3 regions of the Paenibacillus sp. MT86 genome follow, and region 1 is predicted to be linked to each of the others. Evidence: riboswitches for the same ligand, from Rfam matches in the RefSeq annotation. Region 1 holds a riboswitch; each other region holds the start of a gene.
What was found. Region 1 has a riboswitch for ZMP and ZTP ahead of purT (phosphoribosylglycinamide formyltransferase 2). Riboswitches for the same ligand answer to the same signal wherever they lie in the genome.

Region 1 (4,147 bases):
AATTTCCAATCGATGGACCAGTCGGCATTCTTGAATTGAAGGAGCGGGACCTTCTTATGAATGTAGATCAGACAGAGCAGGCAGGAGAACAGCTGCGATACAACCGTGGCAAGTCCGGCTCCGGCGACTCCCATCTTAAATACGAGAATGAATAAGAGGTCGAGCACGATGTTCAGAATGCTTGCAACGACCAGGAAGAGAAGCGGCGTCCGGCTGTCGCCGAGAGCGCGGAGCAGGTTAGCCAGCAAATTAAACAGAACGGCCGCGCCGACGCCCCAGTTAATGACGATCAGATACGAATACGCATCATCCAAAATTTCGGCAGGGGTGTTCATCATGACGAGGACGGGTCTCGTAAATATAACGCTCACGATGGTGAGGAATACCGTGAACACCAGACTGATCCATATACTCGTTCCCACGCTTTTGCGGACGCCTGCGATATCCTTAGCTCCAAAACGCTGTGCCGTTATGATAGACAAGCCAGCCGTCAAGCCTTGGGCAAAGCCGATGACAAAAAACAAAATGCTGCCTGTCGAGCCAACGGCTGCAAGTGCGTTCACGCCAATGGTACGTCCCACGATAAGGGTGTCCGCCATGTTGTAAAATTGTTGAAAAATATTACCGATCAAAAGCGGGATGGTAAACATGATAATCAGCTTGATCGGACTTCCTTGCGTCATGTCTCTCATGTAGATTCTCCTATGCCGTCAATAAACGTTCCTCTAGAGATTTATTTGAAATATTATGCTTCAAACAGCGCTTATCGCATCGAATGGAAACATTATAATGGGTGAGGGTCGTTTGTATTCTTGTGTATCTTATCATGAAAGAACATAAATTTCTCCCTATTTATTCCCGAAATCAAAACTAAAAGCAAGTACTCGTCATTAGAAGAGTCTGTACCCGATTTGGATCCCTGATTTCTCTATAACTGAAAAGGCCAACCGGTCATTTCGGTTGGCCTTTTCAACATGATGACATGTGATATCCCTATGGAATTCCGATGTTTATGCCTCTTCGACGGCAAGCTTATCCAAGGCCAGCTTCGCACGTGACCGCGCTTCTTCGACATCGCCGGCGGTTGACAGCGCGACTGCTACTCGTCTTCCGACCTTGGTTACCGGTTTGCCGAACATGCGAAGCTGCGTATTCGGAACGGCCAGCGCTTGATCGGCGCCTGTAATCGTATAGTCTTCCAGCTCTCGGCCGGCTTTCAGGGGGCGGCTGGCTCCCGGCGTGATCAATTCGATCTCTGGTATCGGAAACCCGAGAATGGCACGGACATGAAGCGCAAATTCGGATAGATTTTGCGTGACCAGCGTAACCAGCCCAGTATCATGCGGACGCGGGGATACCTCGCTGAAGTACACCTTATCCTCGGCCAAAAATAATTCAACGCCGAACAAGCCGTATCCGCCAAGCTCGTCGGTAATCTTCCGCGCAATATATTTAGCTTCCTCGATTTGCGCTTCAGACATGTCGTGCGGCTGCCACGATTCGATATAATCTCCGCTTTCCTGAATATGCCCGATCGGCGCACAGAAGCTTGTTCCATTGACGGAGCGGACGGTCAGAAGCGTGATTTCCGACTGGAATGAAATGAATTCCTCAATGATCACCCTTCCGTTCTGCACGCGGCCGCCTTCCATGGCGATGTTCCAGCAGGACTCGATATCCCCTTCCGAACGGCACACGCTTTGACCTTTGCCGGAGGAGCTCATCAACGGTTTGATCACGCACGGAAAACCCATGTCCAGGACAGACTGCTTGAATTCCTCATAGGTATCGGCAAATCGATAGTCCGCAGTCGGCAGACCCAACTCCTCTGATGCCAACCGGCGGATCCCCTCACGGTCCATCGTAAGCTTTGCGGCTCTGGCGGTAGGAATCACCCGAAACCCCTCATCCTCCAGCTTCACCAGCTCCGCAGTAGCCAGCGCTTCAATCTCCGGAACGATCAGGTCCGGCTTTTCCAACTCAATAATAGCGCGCAGCTTCTCTCCGTCCAGCATATCGATCACATGGCTGTGATCGGCAACGTGCATGGCAGGAGCATCGGCATAACGATCGACGGCTACGGTTTGGACACCCAATCGTTGTGCTTCAATTACGACTTCTTTCCCTAGTTCTCCGGATCCCAGCAGCAATATTTTTTTCGTTTTGAACATCGTTGTTTTATCCCCTTTTCATAGTTTCAGAGACGATAGAAGCCCAAGAAAATAATAAAGAGGTAAGGGAAATAAACTCCCTTACCTCTGCCCAGGCGTACGGCCGTTGTCATTCATGTGCTCCCTCATGGTTCCCCATGCTACGCCAGTCACACATAAACCTATACATTGTTACATAAATGATACTGAATATTTTCGTTAAATGCAATATCAGCCTGCGTCCTTAGGATTTAGACTTCAACATTTCGATCATATCCTGAAGCGAGTGTGACAGCCATTTCTTAGGATGAACGACAATCTGGATGTCCAGTCGAATGTCAGGGTGTTGAAAGGGAAGAACCGCCAGCTCTCCCCTCTTGATTTCCTCCTCTGCTACCATTCTCGGCAATAGGGAGATGCCGGTACCGGACATGAGATATCTTTTGATTGCCTCGGGGTTGCCCAATTCCAAACCAATACGAACAGGAGCTCCGCCGGCGCGCAGCACTTTTTCCAACATGATTCGGTAATTGCAAGTATCCTCGGTCATAATCCATTCGTAATCAGCCAGATGCTCCAGCTCGATGACGGGCAACCTGTGAAGCGGATGATCCGGATGGGCAATCAGATGGAGGGGCTCTTCCCGGATCGAGATCCAATTCAATGAAGTGTCTTCCGGTTTGTTCTCCAGAATAAGCCCGAGATCGTACTCGCCCTCTCTTACCTTACTGACGATGCTATCTTCACGATCCGTTTGCAAGCGGATGGCAAGATCTTCATGCTCCTGTCTTAGCCGATGAAGGACGGATGGAAGAAAATATGCGGCAAGCGAATCGATCGTTCCAATCGATAAGATGCCCCCGCCTTGTTTCGTCAGCTTTTCCTTAGACTGCTGGAACAGATCCAGCATTTGGACAGCATACTTGAACAGCTCCTCCCCTGACTTCGTCAGGCGCAGGCCTCTACCATACCGTTCAAACAGCTTGACGCCGTACTCCTTCTCCAGCTTCTGGATCTGGGTGGTAACGCTGGATTGTGCATAACCCAATTCGTCAGCAGCTTTAGTAAAGCTCTTTCGAACAGCAACCTCCCTGAAGGTTTGCAGATAGATCAGTTCCATCGCTCTCTCCTCATCAATAATATTGATAATAACTATCTAATATTATAGATAACCCCGATCCCGATTCCCATGGTAAAGTAAAGCCACAATTCATGAAATGGAGGAAAGATCATGTTGAGTCCGCAAGATTTGAGAGGTATTTATGTTCCGGTGGTCACTCCCTTTTCACATGAATACGCATTGGATGTTCCGTCTTATCATCGTTATTTGGAGAATTTGTTATCCCATGACATTCAAGGATTGATCATCAACGGTACGACCGGAGAGGTGCCGACGGTAACTTGGGAAGAGGTCGTTCAGGTAGTGGAGGAAACGCGAAAAGGTCTGGACGTGCGGCAATTGCCGGTCATTATTGGTACGGGTACCAACGATACGTTCTCCAGCATGAAGCGGACGGAATGGGCAGGACATATCGGGGCAGACGCGGTATTGGTGGTCACGCCGTATTACAGCCGCCCTTCGATTGAGGGCATTATACAACATTTCTGCAAAGTCGCGGAGGTGGGGATACCGGTTATTTTGTACGAAGTTCCTTCGCGCACTGGAATTTCCTTACCGGTCGATGTCATTCGAAGAATCATGGAGATCCCCGGTGTCATCGGAATGAAGGACAGCACTGCGAGTACGGAGCTTATGAGAAGCTTGTCTCCATACGATACGAAGCCTGTTCTATGCGGGGACGATGTCCGCTTTCATGAGATGCTGCGTCATGGTGCATCCGGGGGCATTTTAGCGTCGGCCAATGTGAATACCGAGGCTTTTATTCGTGTGTATCAATTAGCTGCCCAAGGGGATTATTCTCGTTCCGAAAAGGAGTTTGAAGTGCTGCTTCCCGTTATTCATCAGTTGTTCGCAGAATCCAATCCCGCTCCGCTAA
Region 2 (4,147 bases), 3.3 Mb from region 1:
TTGTCGATCGCCTGTGCCCATGCCTTCTTGCACAGAATCATGCCGCCGCGAGGTCCGCGAAGGGTCTTGTGCGTCGTGGTGGTTACGAAATGGGCATGCGGAACCGGATTCGGGTGAAGACCCGCGGCAACAAGACCCGCAATATGAGCCATATCGACCATGAACAATGCGCCTACGTCGTTCGCGATGGCAGCAAGCTTCTCGAAATCAATGATGCGAGGATATGCACTTGCACCCGCCACGATCAGACGAGGACGGTGTTTGAAAGCCGCTTTGCGGACTTCGTCGTAATCGATAAGGAACGTGTCTTCCTGCACGCCGTATGCAACGAAATTGTACAGAAGGCCGGACGCGTTAACCGGGCTTCCGTGAGTCAAATGGCCGCCGTGGGCCAGGTTCATGCCGAGCACGGTATCTCCAGGCTTGAGCGCAGCCAAATACACCGCCATGTTCGCTTGGGCGCCGGAGTGCGGCTGAACGTTGGCATGCTCGGCACCGAACAATTCCTTCGCGCGGTCACGGGCGATATCCTCCACGATATCCACACGCTCACAGCCGCCGTAATAGCGCTTGCCAGGGTAGCCTTCCGCATATTTATTCGTCAGCACCGTCCCCATGGCTTCCATAACCGCTTCGCTGACAATGTTCTCGGAGGCAATCAGCTCGATGTTGCTGCGTTGACGCTTCAGTTCCAAATCCATCGCTTCCAATACAGCCGGGTCATTCTTCCGCAAATGTTCCATCATGTTCATATCCTCCCATAATCAATCGTTATTTTTTTCTGCAAAGTTTAAACTACAAATTTACAAAATTACTTAAAAGTACGTGTTCAAAAAGGTCGGTTTTCAGCACCGAGAAGGTTGGATGAAGCTAGGAAGTGAGGAGCGGAGCGTACGTTGTGGGTACGTGAGCACCGGAAGGCCCGGCTGAATTCAAGATTCGATGCCGAGCCCACTTCCTGATTCACTTCGTGATCAAAAGCGGACTTTTTGAACAACCTCTTAAAAGTGAGTTCTCATTCGATTCAATCGCACAGCTTGGAATCATCCCGCTGCTCAAGCCGGTACACGGCGCGTTCTCCGCCGATCAGCTTCGGCCGGGTGTAAGCCGCCGTTACGCGCGCATCGCCGATATAACGCTCGCTCGGCCTGAACGGAACCGCCACTCTTCGCAAATGCATGCCGATCAGCGTCTCGCCGATATCGACGCCCGCATGGGCCTCAATGGATTCCGCAAGGCAGGGCTCCTTCATACTCCGATACGCCGCCGAGGCCATGGAGCCTCCCGCCCCCGGAATCGGTACAGCCGCCACTTCCGTCAGGCGCAGCTCTTCAAGCAGTCCCCGCTCCATGACAAGCGCCCGGTTCAAATGCTCACAGCATTGGTAGGCTACAGCGAAGCCGAATTCCGCTTGAACCTCGGCAATGCCCTGAAGAAGCTGCTGCGCCGTTTCAAGAGCGCCGCCTGTGCCGATCCGGCGTCCGACCACTTCACTGGTGCTGGCTCCGATGACCAGCACCTTGCCCGGTCCTAAGGCTGCCGCTTCGGCCAGTTCGCGGACGATCCGCGCCGTCTGTTCGCTCAAGGAAACCTTGGAGATATCCGTCATGTCACAGTCCTCCCGATGATTTTTTTCACAGAAGATGCTTCATTCCATACGCAATAACCGCAGCAGCTTTACGCGTTGACCTATCGCGATTCGCTCTTCAGGTAACGCTCCTCGATGGCCTTGATCTTGTTCACGCGGCCGACATGGCGTTCGCCCTGGCTGAAATTCGTTGTCAGCCATGCGCTGACGATCTCGGCAGCAAGCCCGGGGCCGACGACGCGCTCGCCCAGCGCAATCACGTTGCTGTCATTATGCTCACGCGTGGCTTTGGCCGAAAATACATCATGCGTCAGCGCGCAGCGGATGCCCGGCACCTTGTTGGCGGCAATGCTCATGCCGATTCCCGTTCCGCAGATCAGAATGCCCCGATCCGCTTCACCCGAGACCACCTTCTCGCACACCGGAAGCGCGTAATCGGGATAATCCACGGAATCGGAACAGCCGCAGCCAAGATCCTCCACCTCGTGTCCAAGACCCCGAATGACCTCCACGATCTCCTCTTTCAGACGAATGCCGGCATGATCGGTACCCAATGCAATTTTCATCTATGAAAAACCCCCTCGAATGTTCGCTTTTGCGTTTTAGCTTGTTTCATTATAACCCAAACTCCACGCAAAAGACGAAAAAAGAGCAGTCGGCGCACGTATTGTGCTCCAAATGCTCTTTGCCCAGGCGACCGGCCGTATATTCCGATGCTCCATCGTGGTTTCATCCACTTCGTCGCCAGTTACATCGGATTCATGTTTTTCACCTTCATCTTAAAGCAATACCCTGCGAAAGGCAAGCGGCTTTTTTAGCCAGATTGAGCCCGGATCCAGATTCACTCTTCGCTTCCGTGGAACCCGATCCTATTTATGCTGATCCGCTTCCAGCTTGTCCAGCAGGCGGAAGAGCGCCGTCCGAATCTCCGCCGCCGTCGCCTCGTATTCCTCCCGCGAGCCGCCGAAAGGATCGGAGATATCGAAGCTCGGAATGCGCTGGCGCAGCTCGATCAGACGCTCCCGGTCGCGGTCGCTGACATCGCGGCCCAGCGATCTGGCCAGCTCGAGCGTCGCGTACAGGCTGTCCTGCTCCCGCAGATCATCCAGCACCCGCCGGTCATCCTCCACAAACTCCTTCAGCGTGTGCATCTTGTCGGCGGCATGCGGGAACTGCCGAATCGCATACTGCTTATGCGACTGGGTCAGCGTCAGAATCAGGTCTGCCCATTCCACCAGATTCGCGGTCAGCGGCTTAGATACCAAGCGATCTTGAATATCCTGGTCCCGCAGTATCGATTCCGCATGACGGGATACCGGCATGCCGTCTACGGCCGAGACGCCGGCGGATTGCGTTTCCAGCGGAATGCCCCGCTGTTTGGCGAGCTTGCGCAGCATCCCTTCCGCCATTGGGCTGCGGCACGTATTCCCCGTGCAGACAAACAATATATTTTTCACGGTCCCGTACCTCCCCGTTGATAGGTTGTTTTGGGATTATTGTAACAAATATTGCGTCAAAAGATAAACATCACGCCAAAGATGATCAAAATCAGTCCGCCCAGCATTTCGCCGTACTCTCCCAGCTTGTTGCTCGCCTGACGGCCGAGCAGCAGGCCGAGAATGGACAGCAAACCGCCCACGACACCGAAGGAGATCACGATCAGCAGCACATCATCCACGAACATCCCGAGCGAAACGCCTACCGAGAAGGAGTCGATGCTGACGCTGAGCGAAAACAGCAGCATGCCCAAGAACGCGGTAGGATGAATTCGCTGACCTTCGCCACCCTGCCAGGCATTGTACAGCATATGTCCACCCAGCAGGAGGAGCAGCCCGCCTGCCGCAAACCCTGTGACGTGCCCCAGCAGCATGCCTACATAGCGGCCGGCAAATAAGCCCGCCAGCGGCATAAGCATGTGAAACAATGCGATCATGAAGCTGATGGCCAGCATATGGCCTAAACGCATGCCGCCTCTCATTCCGACTCCGATGCCAAGCGAAAATGCGTCTAGCCCGAGTGCAACCGCCATCAGCAGAATCGCCGCAAGCTGTCCCGATTGGACAGACGCCTCCAACATCCCCATTCCCCCAAGTCCCATGGTCTTGTACACCATATGCGGACAAGGGGGAAATCATGCTAAAACCGTTCAATCGGCATCGGCATTGACGTGGACGATGTGATGTCCCGCGGCCTTCAGCAGCCGGTTCATGACGGCTGCGCCAAGCCCCTGCTCCGGGCACGCTTCGGCCAGGATGAAAGTCGCGCCTTCTTCATCGAAGCGGCGCAGGCCGGCGTACAGCCGGCGGGCCGCTTCCTCCGGCGCGGCCAGGCTGCCGAGCGAGACGGCAACGTCCGCGCGGTAGCGACCGATGTGCTCGTCGAACGACAGCACGCCGGTCACCTCCCCGCGCCGGGCCGCCGCCTCGAGCTCGGCCGCGATGCGTGCCGACACCGCGTCGGCACGCGGGCCCTGCACCACGCACATCGCACCCTTCGGTGCGTAGTGCGTGTACTTCATGCCCGGCGAGCGCGGCGCCGGGCTCTCCGCCTCCCCGGCGG
Region 3 (4,147 bases), 170 kb from region 1:
ATATGCATCATGCGGGTGACCGGGTTCAATAGCGATGCCTTGGTTCTGCCAAAACACCAGATCTTTCGAGGAAGTATGGTACCAGTATTTCAAGCCGTGAAACGTGCCCAGAGGAAACCATTGGTAAAACAAGTGATACTCTCCGTTGTAATAAGAAAATCCATTGGGATCATTCATCAGGCCCATGATGGGCTGCACGTGAAATTTTTGCCTCCATTCGCTCAATCGCACTTTCTTCCTTAAGGAGGAAAGCTCTTCGGGAGAAGCCTGATCCAGGCGTCGGTATTTCAGTTCTCTGTCCATATCTCTTCTCCTTATAAATAGGCTTCCTGAAAAATCAAGCAGATCGTGCTACGCGTGCACGCGAATAAATCCAACTGCAGTGGAACCGGTTCCAATCAAAGGTAAAAATAATGAACTCAGTTCCAATACCAAGCAAACACTCGGTTTGGAACCGGTTCCGTTATTTGAAGTATAAAATACCTAATTCAGATTGTCAACGCTTTCCCGATGAATCATCTCGCAATTCATGACCGTCAGGAAATCCACCGGCTCGTCGTTGACCAGCTTCATAATATGCTGTGCCGCGAGGTGGCCCGCTTGGAAATATCCATATTTCACCGTTGTTAACCCGGGATGAATCACCTCGGTTACGTCGTATCCGCCAAATCCGGTAACGGAAAGTTGGTCGGGAATAGGGATGCCTTTCATGTGCGCCGCTTTCATCACGCCCAGCGCAATGTTGTCCGTGGCGCAGACCACGGCCGTTGGCAGCGTTCGGTTCAGCTCAAACATGGAGCATGCCGTCTTCACACCATCCGACATCTTGAATCCACTCTCATAGAGAACCGCTTCCGCCTCTTCATACTCGCTTACCGCTTTGAGGAACCCTTCCTTCCGCTTGACTCCGACGGCTACGTCCTTTTCCGTCACCCCGATATAGGCAATTTGACGATGTCCCATCGACAGCACGTACCGGCCCATGTCATAACCTGCGGCATAATCGTTATAGATCATGCTGTGGACATGGTCATGCTGTTGTCCGAGCAGAATGACCGGAATGCCGATCTCTTGAATCGCGGCAAGATGTGTTTCCGTCACCTGCGTGGCGAACAGAATAATGCCTGATATTTTTTGTCTGGCGAGATCATACAGCGCTTCGATCTCCCTGGATAAATCCTGGCTTGCGTTGATGATCAGTAGCTGATATCCGTGTTTTCTTAATTCTTCGTCCATGCCGGCGACAGTCTGCGATGCGGAGAAGGAGTCCAGACGCGGCATAATGGTGCCGATCATGCTCGTTTTTTTCGCTTTCAGGCTTTGCGCAAAAGAATTCGGGATATAGCCGGTTTCCTGAATAACCTGCTCAATCTTGCGGCGTGTCGCATGACTGACGGATCCTCCGTTCAAGAAACGGGAGACCGTGCTTTTGGCAACTCCGGCTTTGTGGGCAATATCGGCGATCGTGTTCTTCATGCCAAGATCTCCGGAGCCGTTAGCAGCGCTGCATCGAACGGATCATTCTCTGGAGCTCCCTGTTGTCCCGCACAACAGGCCATGATTCGTATAAACATGAATCTCTCCCCTTCGTATTTCTCTTATTCCTAACTATACCATGACGTCCAGGGGTCCGTGAAATGGGGCTCCAAGCCTAGCATTGCATGGTCCATATTGGCTTCTATGTTCCAGGCTCTGGCATGAAATGAAAGATTCGAAGGGGATGATTCATGGGTGCAGCCTTGCTTCACGTGCAAGTAGTCAAGTGCATTCCCTTAAGCTTGGACGGTTCGCTCGGCCGATTCGACGGTATGCTTCAGCAAAGTCGCTATCGTCACGGGGCCGACGCCCGCCGGTACCGGCGTGATTGCGGAAGCCGCCTTGGCGCAGGCTTCGTAATCGCAGTCCCCGATATTCCCTTTATTGTAACCGGCGTCCAACACGACGGCACCCGGCTTGATCCAGTCCCCTTGAATGAAATTAGGCTTGCCTACGGCCGCAACCACAATATCCGCTTGGGACACAATCTCCCCAAGGTTCTTCGTTCTCGAATGGCAGATCGTAACCGTGGCGTTGCGATTGAGCAGCATCATCGATACCGGCTTGCCCAAAATCGGACTGCGTCCGACCACCACCGCATGCTTCCCTTCGATCGGCAAGCTGTAATAGTCCATAATCGCGATAATCGCCGCCGGCGTACATGACGGGTAATCGGCGAAACCAAACGCATTTTGCGAGAACCCGAGCGTGGTTACTCCATCCACGTCTTTTTTCATGTCGATGGCATCAAAAGCCGCCCGCTCATCGATATGGTGCGGTACCGGGTGCTGAAGCAGAATACCGTGGACGTCCGGATCCTCGTTCAGTGCTTGAATCGCGGCGATCAGCTCCTCCGTCGTTGTCGATGTCTCCAGCACTACTTTTTTGGATATGATGCCAAGCCGCTCGCACGCATTTCCCTTCATCCGCACATAGGTCGCCGAAGCAGGATCATCGCCAACCAGAATCGTTGCCAGACAAGGGGTTACCCCTTGCTGTTTCAATTCCTGTACCTTCACCGCCAGCTTTGCCTTGATATCATCGGATACTTTTTTTCCATCCAAAATTACGGGTTCCTTACTCATGCTAATCCGCTCCTTCGCCATTGTATTAAAAAACATAAAGAGGCAAGGCGACTCGAACGTCTCCTTACCTCTTGCCCAGGCGTACGGCATATGATCCCATGTGCTCCCTCTTGGTAACCCAAGCTACGCCAGTAACACATGGATAACTTTTTTTAATATATCACGACTTTGGACTTCGCGCCACCGGCTATGCGGCCGCCCTTTAATCGTAAAGTTTTTGATTTGTTGCCTGAAATCACGTATGTTGCCGATGGTACAAGCATAGAATGTCCTAAGAACAATTCGTTCCAGGAGGCCTTGATGAGATATCCGGCGATCTTCAAAATGCTGCCCTTTATACTGCCGCTTGTGTTCGTGATTCCGGTCTTGACGATATGGCTGCAGAAGGACTTAAACCCCATACCCAGCCAAGACCTGCAGCAGGTTAAAACCGTCTTCACGGGCATCTTCCTTGAGGCACTTCCTTTCATTTTGCTTGGAGTGCTGCTGTCGTCCCTTCTGCAGCTGTTCGTAAAAGAGCAATGGGTGCGGCGTCTCACGCCGAAGAATCCGATGGTTGGCGTCCTGTTCGCTTCCATGCTCGGCATCCTGTTTCCCATCTGCGAATGCGGGATGATCCCGGTCGTTCGCAGGTTGATGCTGAAGGGGATGCCCGCCTATATCGCCGTCACCTTTATCCTCAGCGGTCCTATTCTGAATCCCATTGTATTCGCATCAACGATCATGGCCTTCCGTTCGCATCCCGAAGTGACGATCGGACGAATGGGACTGGCTTTTGCAGTCGCGGTGACGACGGGTTTGCTCGTTTATGTTTTTTCAAGAAGCAGCCCCCTGAAGCGTTCCTTTCAAGAGTTCGCCGAACAGGGCTCCAGCAAGGGGGAACGTTTGTTGCATGAGCATCCCAAAACCTGGAGAAGCATGTTTGTCCACGCCGGAGACGAGCTGATCGAGATGTGCAAATATTTAGTCCTGGGCGCTTTCCTGACGGCCTGCATCCAATCCTTCATTCCGAGGGAGGAGCTGCTGGCTCTGGGGAACGGTCCTGCCGCCTCCTATCTGTTCATGATGGGATTTGCCTTCATCCTGTCCCTCTGCTCAACTTCGGACGCCTTCGTGGCATCGGCATTCACGCACACCTTTACCGTCGGCCCGCTGGTTTCCTTCCTGGTTCTCGGCCCGATGCTGGATTTCAAAAGCCTGCTCATGCTGTCGGCTACCTTCAAGACCAAATTCGTGATCGGCTTAAGCCTGCTGGTGATTACGCTTGTCTTTATCGGCTCTGTAGCCGTCAACGCGCTATTCGGCGGTTAGGTGTAGTAAACAAACTGGAGTGGCAATACACGAAAACGGTTGGAATAACGGCACCTTCAGGCTGTTATGCCTTCGGATATCCACTTGAGATTGGAGGTGTTCGGGACGTGAAGCCCCGTCTGAGCCTGCGAAGCCACTATATACTGCGATCGCTGCTTATCGCAGCTCTGGCCGCCTATATCATGCATCTGAACGCATCAAATTCGCTGGACTAT

Region 2: it holds a riboswitch for ZMP and ZTP, as region 1 does, so the genes downstream of both, rpiB (ribose 5-phosphate isomerase B) here and purT (phosphoribosylglycinamide formyltransferase 2) in region 1, are expected to answer to the same signal.
Region 3: it holds a riboswitch for ZMP and ZTP, as region 1 does, so the genes downstream of both, AC3RCL_RS11670 (bifunctional 5,10-methylenetetrahydrofolate dehydrogenase/5,10-methenyltetrahydrofolate cyclohydrolase) here and purT (phosphoribosylglycinamide formyltransferase 2) in region 1, are expected to answer to the same signal.

What each region holds. Positions count from the first base shown of each region.
Region 1 is NZ_CM179499.1:2,806,157-2,810,303, reverse strand. Features, by position in the region: gene AC3RCL_RS12490 (MATE family efflux transporter) at 1-692, opposite strand, end outside; gene purT (phosphoribosylglycinamide formyltransferase 2) at 1,011-2,171, opposite strand; ZMP/ZTP riboswitch at 2,254-2,334, opposite strand; gene AC3RCL_RS12480 (LysR family transcriptional regulator) at 2,395-3,270, opposite strand; gene dapA (4-hydroxy-tetrahydrodipicolinate synthase) at 3,382-4,147, shown strand, end outside.
Region 2 is NZ_CM179499.1:6,511,820-6,515,966, forward strand. Features, by position in the region: gene glyA (serine hydroxymethyltransferase) at 1-746, opposite strand, end outside; gene AC3RCL_RS29745 (TIGR01440 family protein) at 1,025-1,609, opposite strand; gene rpiB (ribose 5-phosphate isomerase B) at 1,690-2,154, opposite strand; ZMP/ZTP riboswitch at 2,269-2,350, opposite strand; gene AC3RCL_RS29755 (low molecular weight protein arginine phosphatase) at 2,458-3,045, opposite strand; gene AC3RCL_RS29760 (manganese efflux pump MntP) at 3,102-3,665, opposite strand; gene AC3RCL_RS29765 (L-threonylcarbamoyladenylate synthase) at 3,735-4,147, opposite strand, start outside.
Region 3 is NZ_CM179499.1:2,636,904-2,641,050, reverse strand. Features, by position in the region: gene AC3RCL_RS11680 (glycoside hydrolase family 32 protein) at 1-303, opposite strand, end outside; gene AC3RCL_RS11675 (LacI family DNA-binding transcriptional regulator) at 484-1,476, opposite strand; gene AC3RCL_RS11670 (bifunctional 5,10-methylenetetrahydrofolate dehydrogenase/5,10-methenyltetrahydrofolate cyclohydrolase) at 1,773-2,621, opposite strand; ZMP/ZTP riboswitch at 2,688-2,767, opposite strand; gene AC3RCL_RS11665 (permease) at 2,922-3,932, shown strand; gene AC3RCL_RS11660 (TIGR03943 family putative permease subunit) at 4,040-4,147, shown strand, end outside.